One region of the Oceanobacillus sp. B139/18 genome, then DNA from elsewhere that is predicted to be linked to it. Evidence: riboswitches for the same ligand, from Rfam matches in the RefSeq annotation. Region 1 holds a riboswitch; the other holds the start of a gene.
What was found. Region 1 has a riboswitch for lysine ahead of dapA (4-hydroxy-tetrahydrodipicolinate synthase). Riboswitches for the same ligand answer to the same signal wherever they lie in the genome.
Positions count from the first base shown of each region.

Region 1 (15,565 bases):
TTCAGTAGATAAACGTTTATTAAAGGATGAGGAAGGAGAATAAAAAATGAGAGTAGCGGATAATATTACAGAGCTCGTGGGAGATACTCCTATGATAACACTAAATAAACTGCAGCCTGAAAATGCTGCAAAGATATATGTGAAACTGGAAATGTTTAATCCAAGCGGCAGTGTGAAGGACCGGGCTGCAGTGCATATGATTCATATTGCTGAGCAGGAAGGACTGATAAAGGCCGGAGATACGATTATTGAGCCGACAAGCGGAAATACTGGAATCGGATTGGCCATGGCTGCCTCTGCAAAGGGATATCAGGCGATTCTGGTAATGCCGGATAATAGTACGCAGGAAAGACGAAATCTTTTGAAAGCATATGGAGCCAAAGTGGTTTTAACACCAAGCAGTGAAAAAATGCCGGGCGCTATTCAAAAAGCATTAGAATTGCAACAAGAAATACCAAACAGTTTTATTCCACAGCAATTTAAAAATATAGCAAATCCAGATGCGCATCGTAATACAACAGCACTGGAGATTTTAAATGATTTGAATCATCAATTGGATGCGTTTGTTTGTACTGCGGGTACAGGAGGAACTGTAACAGGTACAGGAGAATCGCTAAGATCTTATATTCCGGATTTGCATATTGCTGTGGTGGAGCCTAAAGGTTCTCCCGTACTATCCGGCGGAGAGCCTGGTTCGCATAAATTAGTGGGAACCAGCCCGGGTTTTGTTCCTGAAATCTTAAACACATCGGTTTATGATGAAATCATTCAAATCAATGATGAGCAGGCATTAAGTTTATTAAAAGAGCTTGCCCAAAAGGAAGGCCTGTTTGTCGGACCATCAGGAGCGGCTGCTATTTATGCAGCTACAGAAGTTGCCAAGCGCATGGAACCTGAGCAAAAGGTGGTTTGTATCGCACCTGATACCGGAGAAAGATACCTGTCTATGGATTTTCTGCAAGAGGAAGAATAGAGGGGCGGGGGAATCACCTATTTTTTTATTTTGCATAGTTTACCAGTAAAGAAACTTCATCATGTTTTTTTAACACCATGGAGGATGCGCACGCTGTAAAGCTTTTTTGGCTCTTTTGAAAAAACCTCTATTTTTCAATTGTGTTTCTCTGTTATTCTTGCTATAATACAGACAAATTCATTATTCATAGGTGAACGGTAGAGGTGCAAAAACCATTAGTAAATATGCTGAGACAGAATAGGCTGACGATGAAGCATATGGAAAGGGGAATTTGCCGAAGTATAATAAGCCTTATTCTTATTATACTGGTACTGGTATTGAATAAATCCAGTGCTGTCATATAGGAAACTATGTGGAGGGCTATCAGCTGAGAGGACATTAAGTGTTTAAGCAGCAGCGGTCTCCGTTGGTGCTTTTTATTTTGTGGAAATAATTGAAGTAATGCATGATGATAAGAGAAAAGGACCCTGAAAAAGTTGGAACAAACAATAATACGGATTCTGCTTATCTTTATTACTTTCCACCCTCTAGTTTTTAAGGCACTTTACTTCGGTGCTATCCGTCTATTTTTCATCAAAGAATGTTGATATTATATAAAGGGTGTGTTGTTATGAATTTTGGAAAAGTGGTTACGGCGATGGTAACGCCATTTAACGAACAGCAGGAAATTGATTACGGGGCATTAGATCAGTTAATCGAGCATCTTATCGAAAATGGTTCAGACGGATTGGTGGTAGCTGGAACAACTGGAGAGTCACCGACTTTATCAGATGAAGAAAAACTGGCATTATTTTCACATACGGTACAAAAAGTAAATGGAAGAATTTCAGTAATTGCGGGCACCGGTTCTAATCAGACGAAAGGGTCTATTGCGTTATCACAAGCAGCTGAAAAAACTGGTGTGGATGCGATTATGCTTGTAACGCCTTATTATAATAAACCTTCTCAGGACGGTTTATATGAGCATTTTAAAACAGTGGCTGATTCCGTTCAGCTGCCGGTCATGCTATATAATGTGCCTGGCAGAACTTCTGTTGATCTGGCGGCAGATACCGTTATTCGTTTGGCTGCGGTTGATAATATTGTGGCGATCAAAGATGCAAGCGGCAATATGGATAAGATAACTGAAATGGCGGCCCAAACAGATGCAAGCTTTTCTGTATACAGCGGGGAAGACGCTTTGACCCTTCCGTCTCTTGCAGTTGGAGCTATAGGCATTGTTTCGGTTTCCGGGCATGTTATCGGCAATGAAATGCAGGAAATGATTGCTGCATATGAGCAGGGAGCCGTGAAAAAAGCTGCTTCCATACATCAGCGGATTCTGCCGGTCATGCAGGAAATGTTTGCAGCACCGAGTCCAGCTCCTGTAAAAGCAGCATTAAATCGCAATGGTGTCCATGTCGGCGGTGTTCGCTTGCCGCTGCTTCCATTAAATGATGAGCAGCTGCAAGCGTTAAACCATAAATTAGCGTTATTAGAGCAAGTGAAATAATCCTGTTGAAAACCTCTCTGACAATGGTTAGAGAGGTTTTTTTGATGGGGATTTTTCTGCATCATGATAGGTTAATTTCAAAAAAACACTCCACAATACCTAACAAATATTTAAAATGAAGTGGTAAAATATGATACATACAACCGAAAATAGAGAAGGGGCGGGGAGTGGATGAAAGAAACATTGATTCAAGCAGATGATAGCATTACGCTTTGGGGGATTATCATTATCTGGGCGTCTGTCAGTATTTTTTTAGAACAACGCTACAGCTGGGCTTCCAAGGTGACTGGGGCCATTATTGCATTAGTCGGGGCGATGGCTTTATCCAACTTTGGAATTATTCCCACAGAATCGCCGGTATATGATGCAGTATGGTCTGTTATTGTACCGTTAGCAATACCGCTTTTGTTATTTCACGTTAATCTTAAAAAAATATGGAAGGAAAGCAGCAGATTGTTGCTCATTTTCCTATTGAGCTCCATTGGCACAGTTGCAGGAACGATTATTGCATTTTTTACTTTACGGAATCACATACCTTTTTTAGACCAATTGAGTGGGATTTTCGGTGCTTCCTATATTGGAGGAGGCGTGAACTTTGCTGCTATGGCAGCTAAATTCGAGACCCCGGGGGAAATTATTTCTGCCGCTGTTGTTGCGGATAATTTAATGATGGCACTGCTGTTTATTATTCTAATGATGATTCCTGCACTTCATTTTATCCGTAAACGTTACCCGACGCCGCATGTGGAAGAGGTAGAAAAGAATCAATCGGATGATGATAAAACGTTGGCAGAAAGCTTCTGGAAAAGGAAAGAAGTTTCTTTGAAGGACATGGCACTTTCGATTGGAACAGCTTTTCTTTTAGTTATAGTTTCCTTAAAAATTGCCGAATTTTTTGCCGGGATTATTCCAAGTGGAGAAGAGGCTTCTTTCTTCAATAACCTGTTGAATGGAATTATCGGAGATCAGTATTTAGTATTAACGACGCTTACCTTTGTCGCTTTAGCAGTATTTCCAAATTATTTCTCCGGATTAAATGGCAGTCAGGAAATAGGGACGTATCTGATTCACATCTTTTTTGTCGTAATCGGAATACCTGCTTCTATCACGTTAATTGTTCAAACGGCACCATTATTGCTTGTTTTTGCATTTATTATTGTAGCAATCAATTTAACGCTGTCTCTTATTTTTGGAAAACTATTCCGGATGAGTTTAGAAGAAATCCTGCTGGCAAGCAATGCAAATATCGGCGGACCAACTACTGCAGCCGCGTTTGCGATTGCGAAAGGATGGAGGCAATTAGTCGGTCCGATATTAATTGTTGGGACACTGGGTTATATTATTGGAAACTACATTGGAACTTTCCTTGCAGTGTGGTTTGGGACCTTGATGTAGGAAGAATAGAAAATCCGTTTCTGTTATAAATACAGAAGCGGATTTTTTCATTTACGTTGACGTTTTCCTGAATAAAAAAGGTTTAGATTTGTTGAAAGTAATTTGGAGATAGTATAATTCATATAAGTCAGCGGGCTGGCTATTTTTTTTAGGGTTAGCCAAGGTTGATTTCGTAAAGAATAGAATAGCAGCGGTAATCCTTCTGCTGCATTAAAGTATTTAAAAAGGTTGGGATAGCTATTTTCAAGCGATTATTATTATTGCTGTTTATGATACTGTTAGCCATTTGGACAAGGCCTTTATGGGAAGACCCGGTCCGCGATGTCATCCCCGATGCTGTCAGTGATACGTTTTCCTCTGCAAGCGATTTTGTTTCAGAAGCGATAGATAATGACTTTTACTTCCGTCAAGTAGCAGATGAAGCAACTTCTTTTTTTCAATCCTTTACTGATTCTGAAACAGGCACCTCGTATGAACAAGTAGAAACACCGGAGCTCACTACTCCGGAGGAACAATCATTCTCCGTTGGCAATGTAGAGATAGGTGACACAAGAGGACAGGTGGAAGAAATGTATGGTGAAGCTAAGCGGCAAAGTGAGAATGAGTATGGAGTGGAATGGTTCACCTATCATGAAAACTATCAAAACTTTATGATGGTTGCTTATGATGAACAAGACATGGTGCGTGGACTCTTTACCAATCAGGATTTACTATCCTCTCAGCAGGGTATTGCCTTGGGAGATTCCAAGTCGTTTGTAAACGAGACATTAGGGGAGCCGGAAGAAATAATCCGCAATGGCTGGTTTAATTATAAAATTGAAAGCGAAGGCGAATATGATGTATATCATATGGATGGAACCTACGCAACCATTTTTTATGACCTGCATGAATCAGAAGAAGTAACAGCAATTCAGTTAATAGATGAGGATATGGAATCTGCCAAAAGCACCCTTTATACACCTGGCAGTGAGGCTCTAAAAGAAGGCTTGGAGTATCAATTATTTGATTTGACCAATGCAACTCGCGTAAAGCATGAGCTGTCTATTTTAGAATGGGATGAAGCAGTAAGAGAAACAGCGAGAAAGCATAGTACAGATATGGCCGCAAATCAATTTTTCAGCCATACTAATTTAGAAGGACAATCTCCTTTTGACCGGATGAAGGAAGATGATATTTCATTCTTAAGTGCAGGGGAGAACCTTGCATATGGGCAATTCAGCAGTGTTTTTGCGCATCAGGGATTATTGAATTCGGAGGGGCATCGAGAAAATATTTTACATCGGGATTTCAGCCATCTAGGGATTGGCGTGGACTTTAATGAAAGTGATCAGCCGTTTTATACTGAGAATTTTTTCAATAACTAATGGGGATGATTAAGTAAGTGCTTGTATCCATATGTATCTTTAAAAATCAATTGCGTAATCAAAAAGAAGGAATGCTTTCATTAAGAAAAACCAAGAACACCACTTAATCTTTTAAACACCGGTGTTATATGGAATTTGAATTATACGAAATCTTAAGCAAATCAATACATTTATTTAATGGGGTGAATGGTTATACGTTCATCCTCTTTTTATATGACCAGAGAATAAGCCATTTTGTTTTTCGAATGTTTGTTTAGGTATGTAATATGTATTCTTTTTTGGATTTAGATAATAATAAAGCTTGATTATCCATAACAGGAAAGTATTTCAAAACGGAGAGAACAAAATTAGAAAAGCAAGCATGAAGATTTCAATTGATTACGTGGTATTTCGGAAAGGAGAGAAGTAATTTGATTTATATATACAATGATTATGGAGGCACGCACACCACTTCACTTGCAGCAGCCTATCATTTAAAAAAACTACCTTCAAATCGAAAGCTGACCAAGGATGAGATACAAAGCGTCAGGTATTTTAATAAATTAACGAAGCATGACCTCGGTAAGCTTATTTTTCATGGTATCGATGAAGACAATAATCCGGTATACACTATTGGAAGAAGAAATAGTAAATATGTTGTGCCGGCAATACAAGAGTTTGCTGCTTTGTTACAAGAAAGAAATCAGCTAAGTGAAAAGGTTATTATTTCTAATACCTCTCCTACTGTACCATTTGTAATGTCTGTTGGTGGCTTCTTAGCAAGAGGGTTAAATATTAATTTCTTAGGCGAACCTTTACTGGTTGCCGGCGCGAAGCAATGTTGTGAAAAAATTGACCGATTAGTAGAGGAAACCAAAAAAATGAGCCATTCCATGACTGCCAAAGTGATTGTACTGGAAAACAAAAAATTTCATTGATTTATTCCGTAAGCAGCTGTCCAAGCTCCCTGACAGCATGAAAAAAGAAAGATAAGTAAAGTATTAGGGATAAGCTGCGTTTTCCAAAATAAAAAAGAACCATTTTCTAACGAACAGCCCAAGCTATCAGATTTCTACCTCTGATAGCTTGGGCTGTTTTTAAAAAGTGAGGGTTATCTGTCCGCAAGCTCTAATTAGTAGAAATGGTTACAGCAAAAACAGAACTTCCTTTTATTCCTGTTATTATCGCAATGATTCGATTCACGACATCGGTGATGATCGTTTCTGTGACCGTCCCGGTTACAACAACCATTTTCATGCTTGTTTCCGCATCTGTGATGCTGCTCGTTTCCTTGATGTTTCCGGCAGTGACAATAATTTTCATGCCTGCTTCCACATCTGTGACGATTTTGATGTCTGTTGTCACAATGATTGGATTTATGATCTTTTTGACGATAGTCGCCCCCTCGACGACTTGTGTTGCGACAAGGATCTTCGCATTTTTTTCTGGATGAGTGATGACCGCACATAGCTTATCCCTCCTTTCTCATTCAATATACGCAAGGAAGAAAAAAGAGATTAGACAAACTTAATAGGAGCTAACACATTTTCACGTGGAAAATGTAGATTCATAAAATAAAACTTCATTCCATAAGATTTTTTCGAACGATTGTCCTTAATAAACGAAGTATTTAAAAATATTGGTGAATTTGAAACTTTTATTCCATTCTTTCGTATAACCTGATTAAGAAGAAAGATTGGAAGAGGAGGACTAGAATTGACAGAAATTGCAATGGAATTAAAAAATGTGAGTAAGCGCATCAAGAATAGAGAAATTATTAAAAATGTCAGCTTTCAAATAAAACAAGGGGAGGTGTTTGGCTTTGTCGGGCCGAATGGAGCCGGTAAAACGACAACAATCCGGATGATGGTCGGTTTGATGAAATTGACAGAAGGGGATATCCACATTGTCGGTAAAAGCATCCAAACGGATTATAGTGAAGCCATCAGAGAGGTTGGCGCGATCGTGGAAAATCCGGAGATGTATCCCTTTTTAACAGGAAGAAAGAATTTAGAACAGTTCGCCCGGATGATTCCAGGTACGACAAAAGAGCGGATAGAAGAAGTTGTTCGATTAGTTGGACTTGAAAAAGTGGTCAATGACCGGGTTGGCGGGTATTCTCTCGGAATGCGGCAGCGGCTGGGGATTGCTCAGGCCTTGTTACATAAACCATCGATTCTCATTTTAGATGAGCCTACAAATGGACTGGATCCCTCTGGAATGAAGGAAATCCGCCAATATATTCGTACTTTGGCAGAGACAGAAAAAGTCAGTGTGATTGTATCCAGTCATTTATTGTCTGAGATTGAACTGATGTGTGATCGTATCGGTGTTATAAAAAATGGTGCTTTAATCGCTGTAGAGGATGTAGAGAAGAACCGAAAGGCAGAGGACAGTGATATTTCAGAGTACGCCATTTCTGTAAGTAATGCGCAGACTGCAAAAGCGCATTTAGATCGTTTGGAGGAGGATGCTTTATTTGTAGAGGCAGTGGATGAAACTACCTTAAAAACGGCGGTCAAACGGGAACAAATCCCAGTGATTCTTAAAGAATTATTAATCCATGATATCAATGTATATGAGGTTCAAGCTGCCAAAGGCACGTTAGAAGATAAATTTTTCGATTTGATTGGAGAGAATGTCATTGAGTAATTTAAGCCAGCTTATAAAAAATGAATTTATCAAACTGCATCATTATAAATCTACCTGGGCAATGTATATTATCCTGGCGATTCTCCTTATTGGCAGTGCACTTATTACAAACTTTGTAGTGGATCAAAGCATGATGATAAATCAAACCTTCCAAGGGGAACTCATGCAGGCATATCAGTCGATGGGGTTAGAGGTTCCGGCTTATGATATGTGGGCTTTCGTGGCGGAAAATATCTCCTATATCAGTTTTATCACGATTTTTATTATTGTTGTTGCCGCTAAAATTATTTCAAATGAGTATAAATGGGGCACGATTAAATTATTACTTATCCGACCAGCGGGAAGAGGGACTGTGTTAGCGTCAAAATATATTACGGTGTTACTTTTTGCAGTTGTGTTAATCCTCTACACAATCGTTTTATCATTACTTATCGGACTTATTTTTTTCGGTGTGGATGCTTGGAATCCAACCATTGTAGATAATATGGGTTCAGGCTATACGGAAGTCTCTATCATTGCTTCCATTGGTAAGGATATCCTCTTTCAGCTTGTACCGTTAATTATAGTGGCAACCTTATCCTTTATGATTGCAATTTTATTCAAAGGAAGTGCCATGGCTATTGCGGCAAGTATTGTTATTTATATTGCTGCACCAATTATTACGATGATGGTAAGCCAATACGAAATTGCGAAATATCTGTTGACCGCACATCTAAACCTTCAAGAAATCTTTGAAGGAACACCGATAATTGAAGGAACATCACTTGGTTTTTCCATTGCTGTTCTTCTTGTTTATTATATCGTATTTATGGCAGCAGGATGGCTCACCTTTAAAAAACGGGATGTGGCTGGAAATTAATCGGAAAGGGCGGGATTTCATGAAGAAATTTTATACTTTATTGTTTGTAGGTCTTCTGGTTTTCCTCGGAGCTTGTTCCAATGATAAGAAAGAAGAGCGGGAAGCCGGTTCAAATGATATGAAACAAGAGGAAGCTTTGGAAGAAAACAAAGAAAATCTGGATCCCGCAACAGGACTTTTGATGGAATTTATCAATGAAAACAAAGATTCGGACCGGGTTGCTTTTCTAGCCACCTGGAATGATGAGGCCTTAGCAGAGATCAATACAGATTTAGCTATGCCGCTTGCCAGTGTTGTTAAAATAATCATTGCGATTGAATTTGCCAGCCAGGCGGAAGAAGGGGATATCGATCCTGCTGAAATGGCAGCGATGGAGGAAGTAGATAAATACTATTTTCCGAATACAGATGGCGGAGCACATGATGCCTGGAAAAGTACATTGGAAGACGAGGAAGGCGACGTTTCCCTGGAACAAATTGCACGAGGTATGATGGATTTCAGTTCCAATGCCAATACCGATTATTTAATTGAAAGATTAGGGTTAGAAGAAGTAAACAATCGGATAGAAGAACTCAATTTGAACAATCACGAGCCTCTCTATCCGTTAACAGCAAGTATTATCATTTCCAAAAAAGTAATAGAGGATAAGGGGATTGAAGAAGGTCAATTAGAGGAAGCATTACGTGATTTGGATGATGATGCCTACCGGCAAATAGCGGTTGACCTTTTTGAAGAATGGCAGGAGAATCCATTAGACGAAGCGGAAAAAGAGGAAGCCGCTGCCCCGCTTAATGATATGTCGATACAAAAGGTTTGGTCCGACCGGCTGACGCATGCTACTGCGGAAGATTATCATCAAATCATGAAGATGTTAAATAATAAAGAACATTATTCGGAAGCTTTTTATGAGGAATTGGATGCTATTTTCAGCTTAGAATTAAAGAATGACTCCATTATACGTACAGCGCAAAAAGGCGGAAGCACTGCTTTTGTTTTGAATCAGACCGTTTACGCAGAAGATGAGGACGGAAACCGGTTTGAGATGATTTTATTTACAAATGATCTCAATCTGTCAGAACTGGAGGTTGCAGCAATGCAGGTGCAGGCATTGACGGATAAATTAGTAACGGAGGAAGATTTTCGTGAGGAGGTAAGAGAAGCGTTAGCTGAATAACAATAATGATACTATCCCCCTGATGATGGAATTATACATCGTGTCAGGGGGATTTCATATATACTGGAACTATCTTATAATAAGAATAAATAATGAAAAGCGGTGCATATGGATGTCTCTTTATATCAAAAAAGTAAATAAGGAAAATTGGCGAGAAATTGCTGGGTTAGAAGCAGCTGAAAATCAAAAAGCATTCATCGAGCCTGTGTCCTTTTGTTTAGCAGAGAGTTTTATTGAACAATTGACCACATCGCTTGGGCTCTATGCTGGTGAGAAACCCGCCGGCTATGCTATGGTCGGATTTTATTCTGACGAAAAAAGAAGTATTTGGTTTGACAGGTTTATGATTGATTACCGCTATCAGGGACAGGGCTATGCCAATCAGTTCATCCCATTAATTGAAGCGTACATCCATGAGCATTATGATGTGGAAATCATACGTTTAAGCTTTGTGCCGGGAAATAGCCAAGCAGAACGATTATATAAAAAGCACGGATTCGCCCGGACAGGAGCGTATGATCCGGAGGGAGAAATAATCATGGAGAAGCGCCTTTAGATAACCATAATTATATTATGTAAACTAATGGGTTAGAATGTTATTCTTTAAAATGTAAAATAAGAAATGAGGAAATCAGATGACTAGTCAAAAACAAAGAAAAGTATGTAAGAATGGACATGTTTTCTTTAAAAGTTCAGATTGTGAAAGCTGTCTGACTTGTGACAAAGAAAATAAACCAAAGAGCGGCTTTCTAGCAACGCTTTCTGCTCCGGCAGGAAAAGCACTTATCCATGAAGGTATCTCAACAGAAGAACAGCTGGCAGCTCATACCAAGAAAGAAATACTAGCCCTGCATGGCATTGGTCCAGCATCGATGCCGGCTCTGACAAAGGCGCTGGAGAACAAAGGACTTACATTTAAAACAGAATAGGCAGAATAGAAATGGAATGGTATCTCAGTCAGAAGAGGTATCATTCCATTTTTGCATTTTAGCAGCTGTTGCTTGTTGGCTTGTAACTGTGCTGCTTAGGAGGTTTAGAAGGAGATAGACCTTAAGGCTTAGACAAAGATATTGCTCAGGCTCATTACGAGAAAACAAAATCCCCGGTAAGATAAAGATACAATAACAAGAGGAGGAAAACGGAATGAAAAAATTCATGTTGTTTATTGGAGGGCTTCTTGCATTACTGATACTGCTCGCAAATCTTGGCCCGATGGTATTACTTGCATTAAGTGTATGGCTGTTCTATATATGCTTTAAAAAGTTTATCAGCACAGATTCCACCGCTGCTAAAGTAGGATGGGTAATCCTGGGATTGATAGTTGTAAGCATCACATTCTCTAACATTTATGCAGTTTTAGGTGTTGCCGCAGCTTATGCACTTTACCTTATCTATAAGAATTGGAACACACCGGAAGGCTCTGTTGTCCACGAAATAAAGGAAGAGGATGACCCATTTACAAATTTTGAAAAACAGTGGGCAGAGTTAAATAAATAAAATGAATAACATTCAAAGGAGAGATTGATGATGTCAACAAATATTTTTACACGAATGAAGGAATCTATTTCTGCAGATTTACACACGATGATGGACAAAAAGGAACAAAAAAATCCGATTGCAGCACTAAACCATTATTTACGCCAAAGTGAACAGGAAAAAGAAAAAGTAAGAAAGCTGATTGACCGTCAGTATAAATTGAAGGAAGAATTTGCTCGTGAATATATGAAAGCACAAGATCTTGCAGATAAGCGCTTAAAACAAGCACAAATTGCCGAACGTGCGCAGGAAGAGGAAATGCATGAATTTGCTTTAAAAGAGCATGAAGAATATCAAAATCGTGCTGATCGCATGAAAGCGTCCAGAGAAGAGGCAATCACGCAGCTGGAAAATTTGGAGCAGAAATACGAAGAAATGAAGCATCGCCTGAAGGATATGCATCTGCGCCGTATGGAGCTGATGGGCCGGGAAAATATAGCCAAAGCAAATCACCAAATCAATCGTGTCGTGGATGAGTCACCAGAAAAGCCTTTCTCCAAGTTTGAAGAAATGGAGCAATATATCGAAAACCTGGAGTACAGAGTAAACAGTGCCTACTATCAAAGCACGTTCGATAATAAAATTGCTGCGATTGAAAAGAGACTGGACGAAAAAGAAATAAACTAGAATTGATAGCTGGAAAATGAAAAATCATGGTATACTTATACAGGTGCAGGCTGTTCTTGCGCCTGTATATTTTACATATGAAATCAAGGAAAGGAGAATGGAAGGATGTTCAAGCAGATTCCCACAAGAAACCTAAATTGGATATGGATTACCGTCGCCATTCTTCTTGTTTTTGAAATTGTCTTCTTCCATGGAGGAGCCCTGATATCGGCATTAATTTCCGGTTTCTTTGTTTACTTCAGCTGGAAAAGGCTGCATTCCCTTGGGTGGAAGATTGTATTTGCAATTGCTGCAATATCCTTCGTTCTAAATGTTTTTAATTTACTTGCGGTACGGTTTTTAATTGTCGTTGCTATTGCCATTATTATTTTAAATTATATCAAATCAACGAAAGAACCCAGCAAGGAGAAGCCGGAGCTGCCTAATAAATCGAGTTTGACAGAGGAAGAACCCCTTGTGCAGGTGGATCGTTTATTTGATGAACGATTTTTTGATGATTTTCGGACGGAGGAAACGGCTTATCAATGGAAGGACGTCAATATGCATGGGATATATGGAGACCGTGTGATTGATTTAAGTAATACGGTCCTTCCTTATGATACAGCGGTCATCTCCATCCGGCATCTCGCAGGGAATATTGAGATTTATGTGCCTTATGAAGTAGAAGTCAGTATTCATCATAGTTCCATCTTTGGTAGAGCATCTATTTTTGGAGTGTATCACGGGCGGCTAATGAACAAATCACTTCACTATGAAACAAAAAATTATAATACGGCACATCAAAGAGTGAAGATTGTAACCTCTTTATTTTCCGGGGACATTGAGGTGAAGCGCGTATGAATACAATTATCCGTTTTGTTCTCTTGTCTATCGCCTGCAGCTTTGTTTTGGCTATTGCCGCGATTGTTACAACCTTTGTTACATTTACCGTAGATGAATCAGCGGGGTGGAGCGCGCTATGGGAAGGGAAAATTGGTGATGTTTCCTTTCTTTTGACTGTGCTGGCTTTTGTGATTACATTTGGTTCTATTGTTGGGGCTATTATTGGTTATTATTGGAAAGGTAATTTGAAAAAAATTGAAAAAATGCTTACGGGCATTATCAAGGGAGAAAGGTATCCTGATACAGAGGATGTGCCTAAAGAGCTGGAGTCTATTACGGAACGGATGAATCAAGTCCAAGAAAAACTGCGGATACAAACCGAACATGTACAAAAGATTGCAACGGAAAGAGCAACTGAACGGGAACAAAGCCTGCAGGAAGTAGTGGAACAGGAAAGAAACCGCTTAGCCCGGGAACTGCATGATTCCGTGAGTCAGCAGCTTTTTGCAGCTTCAATGCTGATGTCGGCAATCAATGAGGCAGGACCGCCGGAGGATCCGGCATTAAATAAACAGTTAAATATGGTGGAAAATATGATTCACCAATCGCAGCTGGAAATGCGTGCGCTTCTTTTACATCTGCGTCCAGTTGCATTAAAGGGCAAGTCATTGCAGGAAGGGGTAGAAGGGCTCTTAAAGGAATTAACCCAAAAAGTACCTCTAGAAATCGATGCAAAAATAGAAGCATTCCAGGTTGATAAAGGGGTAGAAGATCAGCTGTTCCGCATCTTTCAGGAATCTATCTCCAATACATTGCGTCATGCGAAAGCGGAAAACCTGCAAGTTTTATTACTGGAACGTGATGAAAACATTATTATGCGTGTTGTGGACGACGGGGTTGGATTTCAGACAGAAGCTGTCAAAACAAGCTCTTACGGAATGCAGAACATGCATGAACGTGCTTATGAAGTTGGCGGCACATTAAAAATTATCAGTCTCCCAAATGAAGGTACGCGTTTGGAAGTAAAGGTGCCTATTTTAAGAAAGGAGGATACAACGAATGATTAACGTTTTATTTGTCGATGATCATGAAATGGTACGAATCGGCGTATCTGCATATCTTTCTTCACAGCCGGATATTGAGGTAGTTGCAGAAGCAGATGACGGCTCCCGCGCAATTGAACTGGCATTAGAGCTCCGCCCGGATATTATCTTAATGGACCTTGTGATGAAGGAAATGGACGGAATCGAAGCAACGAAGAAAATAATTGAATCCTGGCCTGAGGCGAAGATTATAATCGTTACCAGCTTTTTAGATGACGAGAAAGTGTATCCTGCATTGGAAGCGGGAGCTACAAGCTATATGTTGAAAACATCGAAAGCCAGTGAAATTGCCAAAGCGATTCGTGCCACCTACGAAGGGCAGTCTATTCTGGAGCCGGAAGTCACCGGGAAAATTATGAACCGTATGCGCACAAAGCAGGAGACAGTTTTACATGAGCAATTAACAGAGCGGGAAAAGGAAATTCTATTGCTAATGACAAAAGGAAAAGCAAACCAGGAAATTGCCGATGAATTATTTATTGCTTTAAAAACGGTAAAGGTTCATGTCAGCAATATCTTAGGAAAGTTAGAGGTGCAAGATCGGACTCAGGCTGTGATTTATGCATTTCAGAATAAGCTGGTGGAATAATTTGCGTACTGAGAGTAGGGCGTAATGAAGGTAAAGGGGATATTATGATAAAACAAGAAACAACGGACGCTTTTATAAAAGAGAATGAGGATGCTTTATTTCAAGATAGTGATGAAAGTTCTCTAAGAGAAAAAAGTATGGAAGAAATATTAATTGCACGATCGCAATATCCTGTTGAATCGAAGGAATGGGAACGTTTAAATAAGATAAAATCAGACGTTTTACAAAAGAATAAACCGAGTACAAAAGAAAAAATTTTATATTTCAAAGAAACGGATTTAGAAAGAATTCCATTAGGATTCAGCAAAGCAAAGCATTTGCCTCTCATGGATTATAGAATTGCAGAACGCAGTTTACTAGAGTACCATCCAAGTCAACGCCATCCAATTCCCTATGTTATTGTCCGGTATAACGGGGAATATTTCTTTATTTTGCGGGGAGCAAATGTCGGAGAAAGCAGATTAGCTGGAAGAAAAGGGCTATTAGGAGGGCACGTTGGAGAAAAAGATGCAGTGCCTGGAAATATTCAGCTTTCTATTGAGAATGGGCTTTGGCGCGAATTGGAAGAAGAAGCGGGAATAAAAGCAGAAATGGTTAAAAAGCTGGAAATGAAAGGTATTATCAAATCGAATGATGGTGTGGATAGTGACCATCTGGGGATTGTTTATGAAATCGTGTTAAATCATAAAGATATTCAGTCAGAGGAAGAGGAGCTTACAGGGCTATGGATGACAAAAACCGAACTGAAACAACATTTCGATACGCTGGAGTCATGGTCAAAAATAGTTGTTTCCAATCTTATTATTTGCAATTAGATCTGCTTTTTTAATAGTTATTTAACCATAAATGAAAGGATATATGCTTTTTATAAAAGTATATCCTTTTTTAGCTGCGATATAGATTTGCTGTCTGAATATTAGATGTATAGCTGATGTATTAATCAGAAACCTAAAGAATTATGTTTCAGAATAGAGTCTTAATAAAAATGGAGGGAAATATG
Region 1 covers NZ_JBVFXI010000001.1:1,119,381-1,134,945, reverse strand. Annotated here, with positions in the region: gene ACZSMY_RS05570 (PH domain-containing protein) at 1-43, shown strand, start outside; gene cysK (cysteine synthase A) at 47-973, shown strand; lysine riboswitch at 1,164-1,344, shown strand; gene dapA (4-hydroxy-tetrahydrodipicolinate synthase) at 1,584-2,465, shown strand; gene ACZSMY_RS05555 (DUF819 family protein) at 2,637-3,860, shown strand; gene ACZSMY_RS05550 (CAP domain-containing protein) at 4,130-5,224, shown strand; gene ACZSMY_RS05545 (DUF3189 family protein) at 5,635-6,141, shown strand; gene ACZSMY_RS05540 (hypothetical protein) at 6,332-6,526, opposite strand; gene ACZSMY_RS05535 (ABC transporter ATP-binding protein) at 6,920-7,855, shown strand; gene ACZSMY_RS05530 (ABC transporter permease) at 7,848-8,714, shown strand; gene ACZSMY_RS05525 (serine hydrolase) at 8,734-9,888, shown strand; gene ACZSMY_RS05520 (GNAT family N-acetyltransferase) at 10,001-10,444, shown strand; gene ACZSMY_RS05515 (helix-hairpin-helix domain-containing protein) at 10,524-10,817, shown strand; gene ACZSMY_RS05510 (lmo0954 family membrane protein) at 11,032-11,385, shown strand; gene ACZSMY_RS05505 (PspA/IM30 family protein) at 11,416-12,051, shown strand; gene liaF (cell wall-active antibiotics response protein LiaF) at 12,157-12,891, shown strand; gene ACZSMY_RS05495 (sensor histidine kinase) at 12,888-13,940, shown strand; gene ACZSMY_RS05490 (response regulator transcription factor) at 13,933-14,565, shown strand; gene ACZSMY_RS05485 (NUDIX domain-containing protein) at 14,610-15,380, shown strand.

Region 2 (15,565 bases), on a different contig from region 1:
AAAGAGAGTTCTTTATAGCGATTAGGGAAACTTTCTTGACTTTTCTCTGTTAAACGATAAGTATGATACGGCCGTCCAATCTCTTTTTTATGCTGCTGCACCTCAATAAATCCCTCTTGCACAAGCGTATGAATCTGCTTCCGGACAGCTGTTTCTGAGATAGTAAAATGGGCCATCAGTGTATCCATCGTTATCGTACCCTGTTCTTTCAATACCTGGATAACCTTATCCTTTGTCGAGACACGTTTCCCCATCCGCTTGCCCTCCCCTTTTAAACATACATTTTATTTATTTGAAAAAGCATTTGCTACGCCTAGTTCATTCTGCAGATATGTATGAATCCGCTTTGAAAAATAGGTAAATACCTCTGCGTGCTCTTCAAAAAACTGCTCCAGACTTTGATGATCGATTGCCTGATATTCATGTACTAAAGGTTTACGCCAATGAATCAGAGCTTTATATACTGCTTCTTCCTCCGCAGGAATAACTTTTTCATCTGTTAAGATGTCAATAATATCCTCGTAACTACCCGGATCCCTCATAATAAAACCGTCTATCATCATATTTCCTACATCCAGCACACCTTCGATAAAGACATGCGCCATGCGCTCCAACGCAAGATATTCTACTGGGCTGTGATAGGAATGATTCTTTAACGTATCTAAAATCTCATTCATAAATGTCAATGTCTGATTAATTTTTTCCTGATCTACAAAATACATTATGATTCCCCCAAAAACGTCTATACTAAAGGATGTTTCCATACTACTATTATCATATCATAATTTGTAATGTATTTTCACTGAACTTTCTTGATAAAGTATAGAATTAAGAAGCGAATCTTTCCTTCTTTTTCAAAAAACGTGATATAGTAAGTCTAATACGTGTGAAGGAGATAAATGCCGGATGGAAAAGCGAGATATTTTAAAAATGGATGCCACGGGTATAGCATCCGCAATTAAAAAGAAGCATCTAACCTCTATAGATGCTGTAACAGCTTTTATTGAACAAATCAAAGCGATTAACCCTTCCATTAATGCAGTTGTTGAAGAAAGATTTACTGAAGCGCTGCAAGAGGCTCAGGAAGCAGATGAACTGCTGCAGAATAATGGGGCTCTGGGTAAATTACACGGAGTTCCCATCAGCATCAAAGAGTGCTTTCATGTGAAGGGAATGAAAACTACAGCAGGCTTAGAACACCGTCAGGACCTTATTTATCAAGAGGATGCAGAAGTTGTTCAGCAATTAAAGCAGGAGGGCGCTATTATACTCGGAAAAACAAATACGCCTGCACTTTGCTTCTGTCAGGAAACGGATAATAAGTTATATGGCAGAACAAATAATCCCTGGGACATCACCAAAACCGCTGGAGGCTCCAGCGGTGGTGAAGGTGCGCTGCTTGCTTCCGGCGGGTCTGCTGTCGGGATTGGTTCAGATATTGGCGGTTCCATTCGTTTTCCATCTCATTTTAATGGAGTTATCGGTTTCAAACCCGGGAAGGATACCATTTCCACAGAAGGCCATTTTCCGTCTGTCCAGCATGAACTGCAGCATCGGATGCTGACAGTCGGGCCAATGGGGAAATCTGTAGAGGATATGCAGCTTATTTATGAAATTTTATCTCCAAGCCACTTCAAGCATCAGACATTGCAGGAATTTAAAATAGAAATATTACCAGCTAATCCAGGCTATCCGCTTTCCACAAGAACAGGGAATTTATTAGGGCAGCTGGAAAATTTTCTTGAAAGAATTTACAATGTCCAGCAGGTGATGCCGCCTTATTTTAGGGACAGTGCCTTAATATGGCAGGAAATCATGTCGATTAATGGAAGTAAATTGGTTGAAGATGAAGCTTTTAATAATGACCGCTCCGGATTAGTGCGTTCCTTTTTAAAAGAGAAACTGAGACAGCGTACGAATGTCCACCCATATTTATCCTGGGCCATTATTGGAGCAAAAATGTTTAAACCTTCGCAAAAAAGAGTCCGGGAAATAATGGATATCATTCAGCAGGGTGACGAGCTGTTAAAAACATATTTAGATAAAAGGCTGCTGATAATGCCCGTGTATTATCAGTCCGCATTAGATCACGGGCAGGTTTTTAAAGAGATTTTCTCTATCCGTAAAACCTATTTGCAATACATGCCTTATACTGCCTATGCGAATGTATGGGGGCTTCCTGCTCTGACTATTCCAGTTGGAGAAGACGAGAAAAACATGCCCATCGGCGTACAAATTATCAGCAGTATTGGTAATGAGGATGCCATTTTTCGTCTGGGTAAATTACTTACGAAACGCTTTCGCGGGTATAAGCTGGCAGAGGTGACAGACAGGTAATTATTAGAAGGCGTGATTTCCCTCCATCTGCACAAACTACAAACTAACGGGAGGGAAATAACGATGCCAAAAAAAGATTATCAAGAGCATTCAACCGTTCAAAAACAGCATGATGCCCTCATTCCAGAGGAATTTCCCGAAGGGCCTTTTGGATCTGATATTCGTGAACATGACTTGGTTTCTGGAAAGTCAACAGATTGGGAAGAAGGCCAGCAGCGCACAAGTGCCTTCACCTACGCAGACAAAAAACAGCATAAAAAGCTGCAACGAAGAGCTCCCGGAGCCCATCCTCTCGAAGAAAAAGATAATTAAAGCTTTCCTGCTGTATAAAAAAAGAAGTTCAAAATGTCTTCTTAGCCATAAGAAGATAGATTGAACTTCTTTTATTTCTGCATCTTTTTCAAAACAAAATAAGCACAGCCGAAATTACAGTATTCATAAATATAATCCTGAAAACAGCTGATTTTCGCATCTATTGGTGCTTTGGCATGATTATCATGATAAAACCCTTTTAAACGAAGCTGTTCATACGCCCAATCGCCTACGATAAAATCATATTTTGATAAAACCTCTGAATAGCGCTCTTTCACAGCTTCTGCTTCAAAGCCTTCTTTATTTTCTTCAATTAATTCATATGTTTTCCCATTTAACTCAATCATAAGAGAATAGTCACACTCCTTATCAATTATTCTTAGTTTATCACAGAAACAGTTAGAAAAACCAGAAAAAATTACCTGCATGATTTACGCTTGTTTTCCAAAACTAAGATGTAAGAAATAGTTCTTGGAAAGGAGACTTAAAGATGAAAAAAGGATTTGGAATCATTTTATTAAGCCTTGTTATAACGCTTGCAGCTTGTGCAACAGATCAAAATAACTCCGATTCTGACCCATTAGATCCAAAAAACAGAAACCCGGAGATGGAATCCAACACGAATTCGCCATCTCGTGATCAGCTTGGTTTTGTCCGTTATACTCAGGATGAATTTAATCAAGATAATACATCAGAACCAAAAGAGATTCATGTAGACCGGGAAGAGATGGCTGATATGATTACCCGCATTTTATTACAGAACCCTGATTTTAAAGAAGTAGCCACGCTTGTAACGGATGAAGAAGCTTTGATTGCTTTTGAAGCTTCAGATAACCTATCCAAAGAAATGGCAATTGATAATGCAGAAAAAACAGCAATGTCTGTACTGCCTGGCTATTATACGATTCATGCTTCTAATAACAGAAGCTTGATTCAAAACATTGAAACCCTGCATTATTCTGTGACGGAGAATGAAGATGTAGATACCGGGCCTCTGGTACAGGAAATTGTCGACACGATGAAGAAGGATGATTAAAAAATACTTATCCCATAAGGAGGTGATTTATCTGGCTAGAATTCGCACTACGGTCCTGATTATGTGCTGCTTTCTTACCTTTATGCAAACCACCGCTGTTGTCCATGCAGAATCAGAGGATCAAATATATACAGACCGCATGGCTCTATTCAAAAAGGTAGAAAGCCTTACCCAGGTCCCTTGGTATTATTTTGCTGCAATGGATAATTACGAACGTAACACACTCTCTTCCTCAGAAGAAGAAAAGGTTATTTCCATACAATTTGAAGAGACCGCATGGTTTGGGCTGGGAAATGCAGCTAAATCAACAGAACAGGGAGTTATCAGACAATTTGGCGGAATCGGTAAAGACGGAAATGGTGATGGCCAGGCAGATCCCGATGATCCTGAAGACATCCTTTATACGATGGCAAATCATATCTTAGCATATGGTCTGCATAAGGATGATGTTAAAATCGCACTCTGGGAGCATTATAAACGTGACTTGACTGTCCAGACAATCATGAACACCGCCAAAGTGTTTCAAAATTTTGGCGAAATCAACCTGACAGATCGTGCCTTTCCTTTAGATACAGATTATAATTACAGTTACCGCAGTACGTGGGGAGACCGCCGCGGTTTTGGCGGCTTGCGCATCCATGAGGGGACCGATATCTTTGCATCCTACGGCGTCCCTGTCCGCTCAACAACCTATGGTGTGGTCGAAATGATGGGATGGAACTTATATGGAGGCTGGCGTATTGGTATACGGGATATCTATAATATTTATCATTATTATGGACATATGAGCGGCTATGAGGATGATGTAAAAGTAGGCCAGGTAGTAAAACCGGGAGACGTGTTAGGCAGCGTCGGATCTACTGGTTACGGCCCTCCTGGAACTTCTGGAAAATTCCCGCCGCACCTGCATTATGGCATGTATAAAGATAATGGATACAGTGAATTTTCATTTGATCCTTATCCTTATATCTCGAAATGGGAACGGATGGAGAAAAATAATTAATAACAATCCTATCCGTGAAAAAGGTGTGTATCCCAGTTGTAAAACAGGATACACACCTTTTTAAATAAAATATTGAGGATAGCCGCTCCAACGGGTTTCATGGAATGAATAACCTTCGACCCCAGAAATACACTACGCTTTCCGTCGGCTTAAGCTAAGCCGTTACCCGCGGAAAGCGACTTCCCGGAGCGGACATCTACTCGGCAAGAATACCAGTATTTTAAAGACCAATTTATTCTCTTGGCTTTTCTTAAGTTTAAATAAGAGTAACACTTATCCTTTACTTTTCTGGACAGCGTTCCAAATACTAGCTGCTAATCCGCCCCATATCACAACAATACCGATAATCATTACAATGATAGCTGAAGCACCCATACGCATCTTCCCTCCTATTTATCTTCATAATCGGATAGAGAATTTTCTGACTTCCATTTCAAAGCTGCCAGGATAATTCCAAGAACTAACACACCTACTACTACGGCCCAGCCTGTATTATTGATAAAGGCATTCGAGTAATTTTCATAGTTCCCGGTATCTGTATCAAACTCTCTTAATAAATTCTGCTTAAACAGCCCAAACATCATATAACCCATAACTACTGGTGTAATCATAGCTAAGCTGATTGTCCACCAGGAACCTAAACGGATATCTGAAATTTCATTAGCATGATTTTTAAGCATATTGGTTTTACGAAGAATCCAGGCAATCAGGACAACTTCGACAAGACCGATCATGGCAACTCCGAACTGGTTAATGAAATAATCGACATTATCTAAGAAGTACAAGCCGCCTCTGGAAGCATATAATAAGGAAATCAATGCTGCGAGACCGCCTCCGAAAAGAACGGCTTTCGATCGTGTGATTTTAAACTTATCTACCAATGCTGCTACATACGCTTCTGTAATGGACATAAGAGATGTAATTCCGGCAAGCGTCAGTGAGATAAAGAAGAGCGCTCCGAACAATCCATTAAATGCCGGCAACTCATTGATAATGGCCGGAAAGACAACAAAAGCAAGACCGACCCCGCCAGCGACGACATCATCCACACTGACACCGGCAGAAAATGCCATAAATCCTAATATTCCAAACACCCCAATTCCCGCTAATAATTCAAAGCCGGAATTTCCAAAACCAACAATAAATGCATTATTGGTAATATCAGATTTTTTAGGGAGATAACTTGAATACGTAATCATAATTGCAAAAGCAATCGATAAGCTGAAGAAAATTTGTCCATATGCTGCAATCCATACACTTGGTGACAAAATTTGACTGAAATCAGGTGTAAAGAAGGCATTCAATCCATTCATTGCTCCTGGCAGCGTGACTGCTCTTATTACAATAATAATAAATACGATGAGAAGCAAAGGAATAAAAATCCGGTTTGCAACCTCGATTCCTTTTTTTACACCGCGGAATAAAATTCCCAGCACCAATAGCCAAACAATCACTAACGGAATAACTACTCCCGGTACCAATCCGCCTATTTCCCCAGGAATCTCCGCCAATTGAAGATGCTCCCCAAATAAAAATCCTTCTGTATCTTCTCCCCAAGACAGATTAAACGAAAAGATAGAATAAGATATTGCCCAGGCAATAATTACCGAATAATATGTTGAAATAACAAAAGCAACAAGTACTGCCCACCATCCAATAAACTCTGTTTTCTTATTCATTTTTCGAAATGTCAAAGGTGCAGAACCCCGATACTTTTGACCCATGGTAAATTCCATAATTAAAATTGGAATACCCGCAGTCAGTAAAGCAAATAGATAAGGAATAAAAAATGCTCCGCCGCCATTTTCATAAGCAACAGCAGGAAATCTCCATATATTTCCTAAACCAACTGCTGATCCGACAGCCGCTAAAATAAACCCCGCCCTTGTTCCCCATTGTGATCGACTCTCCATCCATCATAACCCCCTTTTTTAATGAATAACAACAGAATGAAAGCGCATTAAATAAGAATAATAACAAAAATCATTACTTTCAGACTATTCATCTTGTATTATAGCTTTTTTGACATTTTTGTCAAATATCTAATTATGGAAATAGCAGGATTTAATTGCAATACCCTTATTACATCATAAAAGGCTTGGAATACTAAAATGTATTCCAAGCCTTCTGTTAAGATGCCTTCTTTTTATTTTTATTAATCAGGAAATGAGTAATCCAGACAATCCCAGCCAAAAGAACAAGCGTTACAGTTAAAGCTAACCACGTAGAATGAGTTAGTCCAATAACCAAGAAACCAATCAAAGCAGTAAAAGCAGCAATGAAAGCATAAGGCAGCTGTGTAATAACGTGGTCTATATGGTGCGCCCCGGCTCCGGTTGCAGATAAAATTGTTGTATCAGAAATAGGTGTACAATGATCACCGAACACTGCTCCGGCTAATACAGCCGCTAATGCAGGTAAAAATAGCCCCATATCTGTGTTCGCCATAACCTCCGCTGCAATCGGAAGCATAATGCCAAAAGTTCCCCATGATGACCCGGTTGCCAAAGCCATTAAACCGGCAATAATAAACAGAATAGCCGGCAGAAAATCTGCAGAAATAGAGGAATTATTTACTAAACCAGCTAAATAGCTTCCAGTCTCTAAAGCACCGATAATCGAACCAATCATCCACGCAAGAACGAGAATATTAATTGCAGGAATCATGGTTTTAAAGCCTTCAATAAAAATACGTCCCATGTCTGAGCGCGGTTTTCTTTGCTGCATATGAAAAATAATAGAAGTAAGAACAGCTGCAACACCGCCAATAATTAAGGAAAGATTAACATTCGTATTGGCAAAGGCATCAAGGATAGATGCGCTCCCTTCTGTTTCCATAATCCCTGTCACAATCATAGCAAGGACGGTAACAATAAATAAGACAATGATAGGAACAATTAAATGAAATACTTTTCCATCCTTATGCGGATCAAAAATATCACCTAAATCCCCAGAAACCTGATTTCTTTTTGGATCCAGCAGTTCTCCCTTTTCTTTTGCTCTTTTTTCATGCGTGCGCATCGGACCGATATCAAAATGAAAATACGCCACAATAAACACCAGAACAATCGAAGCAATCGCATAAAAGTTTAATGGAATCATTTGTATAAATGCTTCAATCGGCTGCAAATTTGTAATTCCATTTGCTGCAAATAACCCGCCTAAAATACCAATAATATAGGCTCCCCAGCTTGATATAGGTGCGATTACGGTAACGGGAGCAGAACTGGAATCAATGTAATATGCCAGTTTCGCCCGGGAAATTTTTTGCCTGTCTGTTACAGGTCTTGCAATCTGTCCAACTGCTAAGCTGTTAAAATAGTCATCTATAAAAATAATCAATCCAATTACAGCAGTCATGATTTCCGCACCGGTACGTGTTTTCACCCGACGCAGCATCCAATCTCCAAAAGCTTTAGCCCCGCCAGAAGCTTGGAGAAACGCAGTAAGCACGCCCAGAAAGAGAAGAAAACTGATTAATAATAGATTCCCCATCTCCAAGGCTCCATCTGCATAAAAAATTGTATAAAATACCGTCCATATTTCTTTTAATGTTCCCCATATATGGAAATCATTTAATAATAATGCTCCTACAACAATCCCTGTTCCTATTGAGATAAGAACCTTTCTTGTTAACACCACTAATATCAGCATGACAATTGCAGGTATCAGTGACCAAAACGTACCTTCCATGTTAAGACCTCCAACGATTTATTTTCGAGCTGAGTATTTAAGCATTTTGAATAAGGTCAACGACGCGTAATGAATAATGGAAACTGCAGTTCCTTTTGAAATAATTACGTGCATATAACCGATTCGAAATAGGAAAGTAAGACACAGGGATATCTATCATACTCAAGTACTGTTTCACAGTAAAAACATATACAAATTACCCTTTAAAAACGCAAAAAAACAATGATAGAAAATAACCTATCATTGTTTCACCAATTCACGTTATCCTCCATTTCGATCAGTAGTTCTCCATGTAAATCATTACATGACAGCATAATACTTTTTCAGTAATATGCCAGCAATATAAAGCATGACCTCTTTATATACTTCGGCAAACTATCCTTTCTCCAGCAATCTTCGTTGTCATTCTCCTGCCGGATACTCATCTAATCTGCGCCTCTACCTCACCGATCTGATAAGGTTTTTATTCAATTATAAATATCTTCTCAACTAATTTGTACTATACTACATATTCAGTCGCTCTGCAAATCATCTTTTGGTACGGCAATATCAGGAGCATTTCCATCCCCGCCATAGAAATCAGGCACTTTTCCCATAATTGCGCCTCCATCTAAATAAAGCTCGGTATGTACAGTTCTAACTTCGGAGGTAAATGGCACAATAATTTGTACATCTGCTTCTACATTGATATACAGGGAAACCCAAGCTCCATTAATCCCAAATTCTTCTTTATCCTCGACCACATTTGTCCGCACTGCTCCAACCACTTCCATATTAATAGGAATTTTAGGACCTAAATTAGCCAGTACAGAATTTCCCGTTACTTGCCCTAAAGGAATCTCAATCAGCGTAGGATCAATCTGTACCCTGCCATCCGCACCGCCCTCATAGTCATAAGGCTCATGCAGATTATGCTCAAATTCAAGCTGCTCCCCCCGATTCACATGCGCAAAATACTCCTCTACCCGGTCAGTAGCTACCCGGTTGATTTCACTGATAACTGCAGGATCTCGGTTATATGTTACTAAATTTCCTTCATTGTCATAGGTAATGTTCAGGATATCCTCAAATCCATATTCCTCTACATAATATACAGCGGAGTTAATCGCTCTCGTAGCAAATTCATCCGCTTTTCGTTTGGCAATATCAATAACAATCGGTTCAATTTTGACGTTTATCAAATAAAAACTAAAGCCCACTACTGCAAAGAATAAAATTAACGTCAGCATCAGAATGGAGCGTCGAGAGGGGGGCATTCTTCTTTTTCTTCCCGTTCGCTTTCGAAATCGATATCTTCTTTTAAGTTTCAATGCAACAACCCCCTTCGTAATAATTTATGCAATTATGGAAGGGAATTAGAACAAAGGAAAATGGATTGGTTTTACATGTAAAAAGACACTTCTTCTGTCCCCTGCAAGAACAAAAAAAGTGTCTTTCCATGTATTATGATATTTTAAGCAATGCTTCTTTTCCTGTCATCCCGACTTCCCAGCCGTGCTCCTTCGATGCATCTGTTATTTTCTGCAACGGAGCGTTCAGCAATTGATCAATGGTTCTTACTCCCATTGCCCGGCCGGCGACAACGTTTCTTTCTTTCAGCTTAGGTATTTCATTAAAAATATCCACATCGAGCGCTGCACACATAATATACCCTACATCATTGCTGATTGTTAATAAGGTTGTTTGCGGCAATTCCACACTCACTGCTGTAAAAATAATTCCATCCACCTCAAGAGGTTCTACCGTAATCATAAAAATGCCCCCTCTGTTTTTCTCTCGTGATAAGTGTATGCAGAGGGGCTAAAGAACGTCACACATAAAACGAAACTTCACTCAGCGGGAATTTTCGGACGGCTCTCCGTGATAGAATGGAAATGAATCAATGCTGTTTGACAGCATATACTAATAAGTCACGCAAAAATTCCGGGACAAAATATTGTTTTTTTGCAGAACGGGCAATTTCCGGCAGGAGCTGGCCAAAAGTAAAAGTATCTGCAGTAGCAACATAGTATACTTTGTCTGGATGAATAGGGTAACCATCTTCAGTATACACCCGCTTCACATACACTTCCCCATTCCGATGAAAGGCTGTCTCGACCTGAATGCCTGAAAAAATCATTTTCCCTAAGATTTCCCCGCGGAAACCAAAGCCCTTTAATTTTAATTCTGTAAAAGCAGGAGATAATGCCGCTCTGACCGTTTCTATGATTTGATCCCCCTTTAAATCCACAAGGACGGGATTGATTGGATGAGGGCAAATTCGGTGTATATCCCCTTTTGTGATTGCCCCGGCAGGCAGCGAATCTAACAGCACGCCAGCATTCAGCATAGCTATATCCGCATTGGTCCATCTTCGGAGCACTTTAGTCAGTGAATCAATAATGGGGGTTTCTCCAAACCAGTTTACTTCCAGCGGCTTTTCTACACTTGCTACCGCCTGACCCAGATATTGGTCAGCCTGTTGTAATAGCTGCTGTAAATGTTCTTCCGTCTCCAAATCCTTTCCTGTATCCTGCAGACTGATTGCTGCTGCTTCCTTCGAAATTACTTTTTTCTCCTTATGATCCCAAATAAGCTCCACTTCACCGATATAGTAGCAATGCTTTCCCGCTGCAGTGATTAAGGTCTGATTTACCAGTTCACCCTCTTTTAACAGATGATGCGTATGTCCCCCGATAATCACATCAATTGCCGGATAACGCCGGGAAATCTCCTGGTCAACGGAAATTCCTAAATGGGAAAGAAGCACAATAATATCCGATTCTTTTTTCAAGTCTTCTATATAACGTTCAATAATGTCAAATTCATTTTCTACATGCCAGTCAAGCAGCTCGTAAAAGGCATTAAACGGTGCCGTTAAACCTAAGACACCTATCCGTATCCCGCTTTCTGTCATAAAAGTGTGTGTCCGCTTCAGCCAAAATGGCGTCAATTCATCTCTGCTGAATAAATTACTGCAGACCACTTGGAAATCGGCTTTATCATATAATTGATATAATTCTTGATGGGAAAGCGTTATCCCCTCATTGTTTCCCAGCGTCACGATATCATAGCCTGCTTCATTCAGCAGCTCCACATTGGCTAACCCATTTGAAGCTTCTGTAATTGGATGAGAGCGGTCAACGTGGTCTCCTATATCCATTGTAAAGGCAGCTTCATTATTCTCTTTCCGCAGGCCCTGCTTTTCTTTTAAAAAGGCTGTTACTCTAGGCCATTGTTCAAAATGACTATGTAAATCATTTGTATAGTAAAAGTAAACTTTCTCTTCTGACATACTTCATCGCCCCTAACCAATTCCTTGTAAAATCATGCGAATCCCCATCACAATTAATAAGATTCTCAAAAGCAGCTCTAAGAGCGAACTTGAATTTTTTTGATTGGTGAACGCACCCAGTTTGCCCCAATCCATTCCCCCGGTATAAAGAAAAGCACATATGCCCACTCTATGTTGCCAAGCGCAACAGCAGGTATAATTTGAAATTTATATGTATATATTTCCGTTCCCATTTCCGCCTGGCGAAATTCTTTTTCAGAAGCATCTACATTTCGTGGTTTTTTTCCTTTTAACTGCCGAAAAAAAGAATAACGAATACCACCAGCAAACCAACTTTCTACTGTAATCATATCACATTGCTGGATAGATGAAAGCGAGGGAGTTTTTTACAAACGCATTGATTTTATTTTATATAGAAGAATCCATGTTTCCAAGATAAAACTGTTTTTTTAAATAGGTTTACGAAAGGGTTTCCTCCAAATATACTTTTTCCCTATTTCCAAAGCAATCTTCCAAAGTTAAAATTAAATTAGTTTGTTAATTAATTTAATTATCTTAGTTGGTATCTTATTAATTTTTAAGATTACTTCTCTACAATAAAAGCATCAAAAGCTTTACGATTACAACTAATCTAAAACACATTGCGTTGTTTTTCAAACTGAAGGTGAGAAAATGAATATTCAAGTAAAAGAAGTCGTAAACGGCTGGAAAGAATACACACTAACCAATGATACGATTGAAATTAGTATTCTGGATTATGGAGGAATCATCACAAAATTATATGCACCAGATCGAAATGGAAACGAGGAAAATATTGTATGGACTTTTAAAGATTATCATGATTATGAAAATAACCCATTATATTTAGGTGCTTTGATTGGCAGAGTTTCTGGACGAATACCTGACGGGCGATTTAAGATTAATCAGCAGAGCTGGCAGCTGGAAAAAAATGAAGGTAACCATCATCTGCATGGTGGAACAAATGGCTTTCATCAAATTCTGTGGGATACACAAGTGAACAAAACAGAATCGGCAATCGAATTACAATTAACGACGAATGATGTCACTTTTGCAGGCGGGCACCCTGGTAATTTGGATGTCTCTATCACTTATAGTCTTACCAGCAAGAACGAATTGTCTATACATTATCAAGCCGTTCCAGATGCAACAACCGCCCTTTCTTTAACAAATCATAGTTATTTTAATTTAACCGGAAATGTGCAAAATTCTATTTATCAGCATCATGTCACTATGCCGGACAGCACCATCATAGAATTGGATAAAAATCTGCTGCCTACCGGAAAGCTTCTGGATACGTCAAATACAGCATTCGATTTTCGATATGGAGCTCGCTTGGGAGAAGGGGTGCATTCATTATCTGAATCTGAACAATTAGCTTTAGCCGATGGATATGATCATTATTTTTTATTTAAGAACGCTAAAAACAGAATAGAAATTTATGAGCCCACCTGTGGGAGAACCTTATCTATAGAAACGAACCAGCCTGGTATGACGATGTATACTGCGAATCAGGGTTCACAAGGATATCTATTAGAAAATGGGACTGCCCCAGCTCATTATGGGGTTTGTTTTGAGACTTCCAATACACCTTTAGCACTCTATCAAGATAGACTGCCGTCCATCGTTGTAAAAGCAGGTGATGTTTATAACAAATCAACTACCTTTACATTTGGCACGAATTAGCTTTCTGATTTTATCAATGCACGAAATAACCTTCCAAAAAAAGCGAATCCGATTGAACAGGATTCGCTTTTTTTGGAAGATGACTCGTTTCCCTTCTGAAGTTAAGCCATATTCCTATATGATTCTTTCGTTATTTTGTATTGAAGCGGCTCACCTGCCGTAAAGCGCTTTGCTTCTTCCAGCATGAAAGCCCCTAAACGAGCCCTCTCATTACCAGAACTTCCTGCTATATGCGGTGTTAAAACAACGTTAGGCAGAGTGTATAATTTGGATTGTTCCGCTGGCGGTTCTGGATAAGTCACATCTAAAACAGCTGTAATATCTGTACGTTCTTGTAAAACTTCTATCATCTCATCTTCTCGAACAATAGCACCTCTAGCTGTATTAATAAATGTTGCATTTTGCTTCATAGACTGAAAATGCTCTTTTCTAATCATTCCTTTTGTTTCGGGCAAAAGCGGGCTATGTAATGAAACAACATCTGCATGTTTAAAAATCGCTTCTAAAGAACAAAGCTCTACATTTAAATTACTAGCTTCATCTTCGTTTACAAATGGATCATAAGCTAATACATTCAAGTCAAAATGCCGTAATAAATCCGTTACTTTCCTGCCGATTTGACTCAAAGAAATAATACCTGCCGTTGCTTGATAATTGCCGATTAGCGGCTGATACATACCATTAATATAATTTTTTTCCTCTTTTAGCCATCTGGATAGCTGCCAACCGTTTTTTAAAGAAAATAGAATTTCACTTAATGTAAATTCTGCTACTGGAATGGCATTTGCCTGATTAGCTGTGGTAACTTTTATGTCTCTTTCCCATATCTCGTCTGATAATAATTTCTTCATTGTTCCAGCTGCATAAAAGATGGCTTCTAAAGATGGCGTTTTTTCTAAAAACGATTGATCAAATACCGGAGCACCCCATCCAGAGAAAATAACCTCTGCTTCTTTTAATAAATTACCTTCTTCTTGATAATTATATTTGGTCAATGGTTTTCCAATAACATCAATATATTGCGAAATCTCTCTTTGTATATCAGGTGTATAGACTTTTTCAAACAAATTTTCGTCCATTATAAACAGACCTTTTCTCATATGTTTTTACTCCTTTGACCGACGCATTGCAGAAATACTGCTGCTTGTTTTTTGTTTCTGAAACAGTTTAATAAGCGGTCCAATAATCAAAGCTGATATAATGGTTCCTTCTCGAACACCCTGAACAGAACCAAATACGATAAACGAAATAAACATTGCTAAGCATACCAAACTTATATCAAAATAAAGCTTTACCTTTCCAAACTCCTGTGAAGTTTTGTAAGAAATCACTTTTACAATTCCTTCAGCCGGATTATTTACCACTTGTGCCTTCAACTGTATCACCGTGCTAAATGCAATAATAACACAGCCAATGACAACCATATTTAATTGAACCCAGTAATAAGGTTGCGGGATATGAATAAGGAGATAAGACCAAGAATCAATAGCTATTCCTAATATTGGCCCTACTAATAATTGCAAATACTGAACTCTGGGAAAATTTTTGCCCATCATTATTATTTCGATTAAGACAAAAAGAAGATTAAACAGCATCGTCAGCATTCCAAAACTAATAGGTAAGAATAGACTAAATGCATATGGCGGACTCGTAATAGGAGTAGTACCGAGATGTGCAAGTGTAACCAGACTAATGCCGAGTCCCATAATGAAAAGACTCAGCAAGAAAAGCCCATAAGATTTTAATAGATTGGATTGTGCCAAATACATACACTTCTTTCCATAAATATTCCGATATTTTAATAGCTGCCTTTTTATTTTTTTGAACATAGATAGTTAGCGATGGAAAAATAAAATCCTGTTTTATGGACGTTTCTCTCCCTGCCCTGGACAATCTCATTCCATATTTTTAATAAGCAGCGGCACTTTTTTTCCGTAAATATCTAGTAATTTTTTATTGTGTTCATCTGAACCAGTAATATTTCCACTCAGAAATACTGGTGGAACTTGCCCTGTTTTGATAAGTAAATCAGTGACTTCTGCTAAAATAGCTTGAAGAATCGAAATGCCAATCACAGAGGACGATGGGGCAAAACGAATACCTGTGTCAGAATTACTTAACATTGCGTCTCCAACCTGTACATGGTTATCTATTGTATAATCGCAGACATCTTTCAAGTATAACCCGTCTTCATGTCTGGAAGGCT
Region 2 covers NZ_JBVFXI010000003.1:44,394-59,958, forward strand. Annotated here, with positions in the region: gene ACZSMY_RS10670 (helix-turn-helix transcriptional regulator) at 1-254, opposite strand, end outside; gene ACZSMY_RS10675 (DUF86 domain-containing protein) at 285-722, opposite strand; gene ACZSMY_RS10680 (amidase) at 907-2,337, shown strand; gene ACZSMY_RS10685 (hypothetical protein) at 2,401-2,649, shown strand; gene ACZSMY_RS10690 (YutD family protein) at 2,721-2,996, opposite strand; gene ACZSMY_RS10695 (YhcN/YlaJ family sporulation lipoprotein) at 3,140-3,685, shown strand; gene ACZSMY_RS10700 (M23 family metallopeptidase) at 3,678-4,688, shown strand; gene ACZSMY_RS10705 (methionine/alanine import family NSS transporter small subunit) at 4,962-5,063, opposite strand; gene ACZSMY_RS10710 (sodium-dependent transporter) at 5,078-6,601, opposite strand; gene ACZSMY_RS10715 (Na+/H+ antiporter NhaC family protein) at 6,819-8,381, opposite strand; lysine riboswitch at 8,655-8,830, opposite strand; gene yunB (sporulation protein YunB) at 8,894-9,691, opposite strand; gene ACZSMY_RS10725 (YunC family protein) at 9,825-10,133, opposite strand; gene ACZSMY_RS10730 (bifunctional metallophosphatase/5'-nucleotidase) at 10,261-11,655, opposite strand; gene ACZSMY_RS10735 (hypothetical protein) at 11,733-12,005, opposite strand; gene ACZSMY_RS10740 (aldose epimerase family protein) at 12,328-13,359, shown strand; gene ACZSMY_RS10745 (hydroxyacid dehydrogenase) at 13,461-14,459, opposite strand; gene ACZSMY_RS10750 (YczE/YyaS/YitT family protein) at 14,466-15,128, opposite strand; gene ACZSMY_RS10755 (SIS domain-containing protein) at 15,255-15,565, opposite strand, start outside.
Region 2: linked by a shared signal. The riboswitch ahead of ACZSMY_RS10715 (Na+/H+ antiporter NhaC family protein) and the one ahead of dapA (4-hydroxy-tetrahydrodipicolinate synthase) in region 1 are both predicted to bind lysine.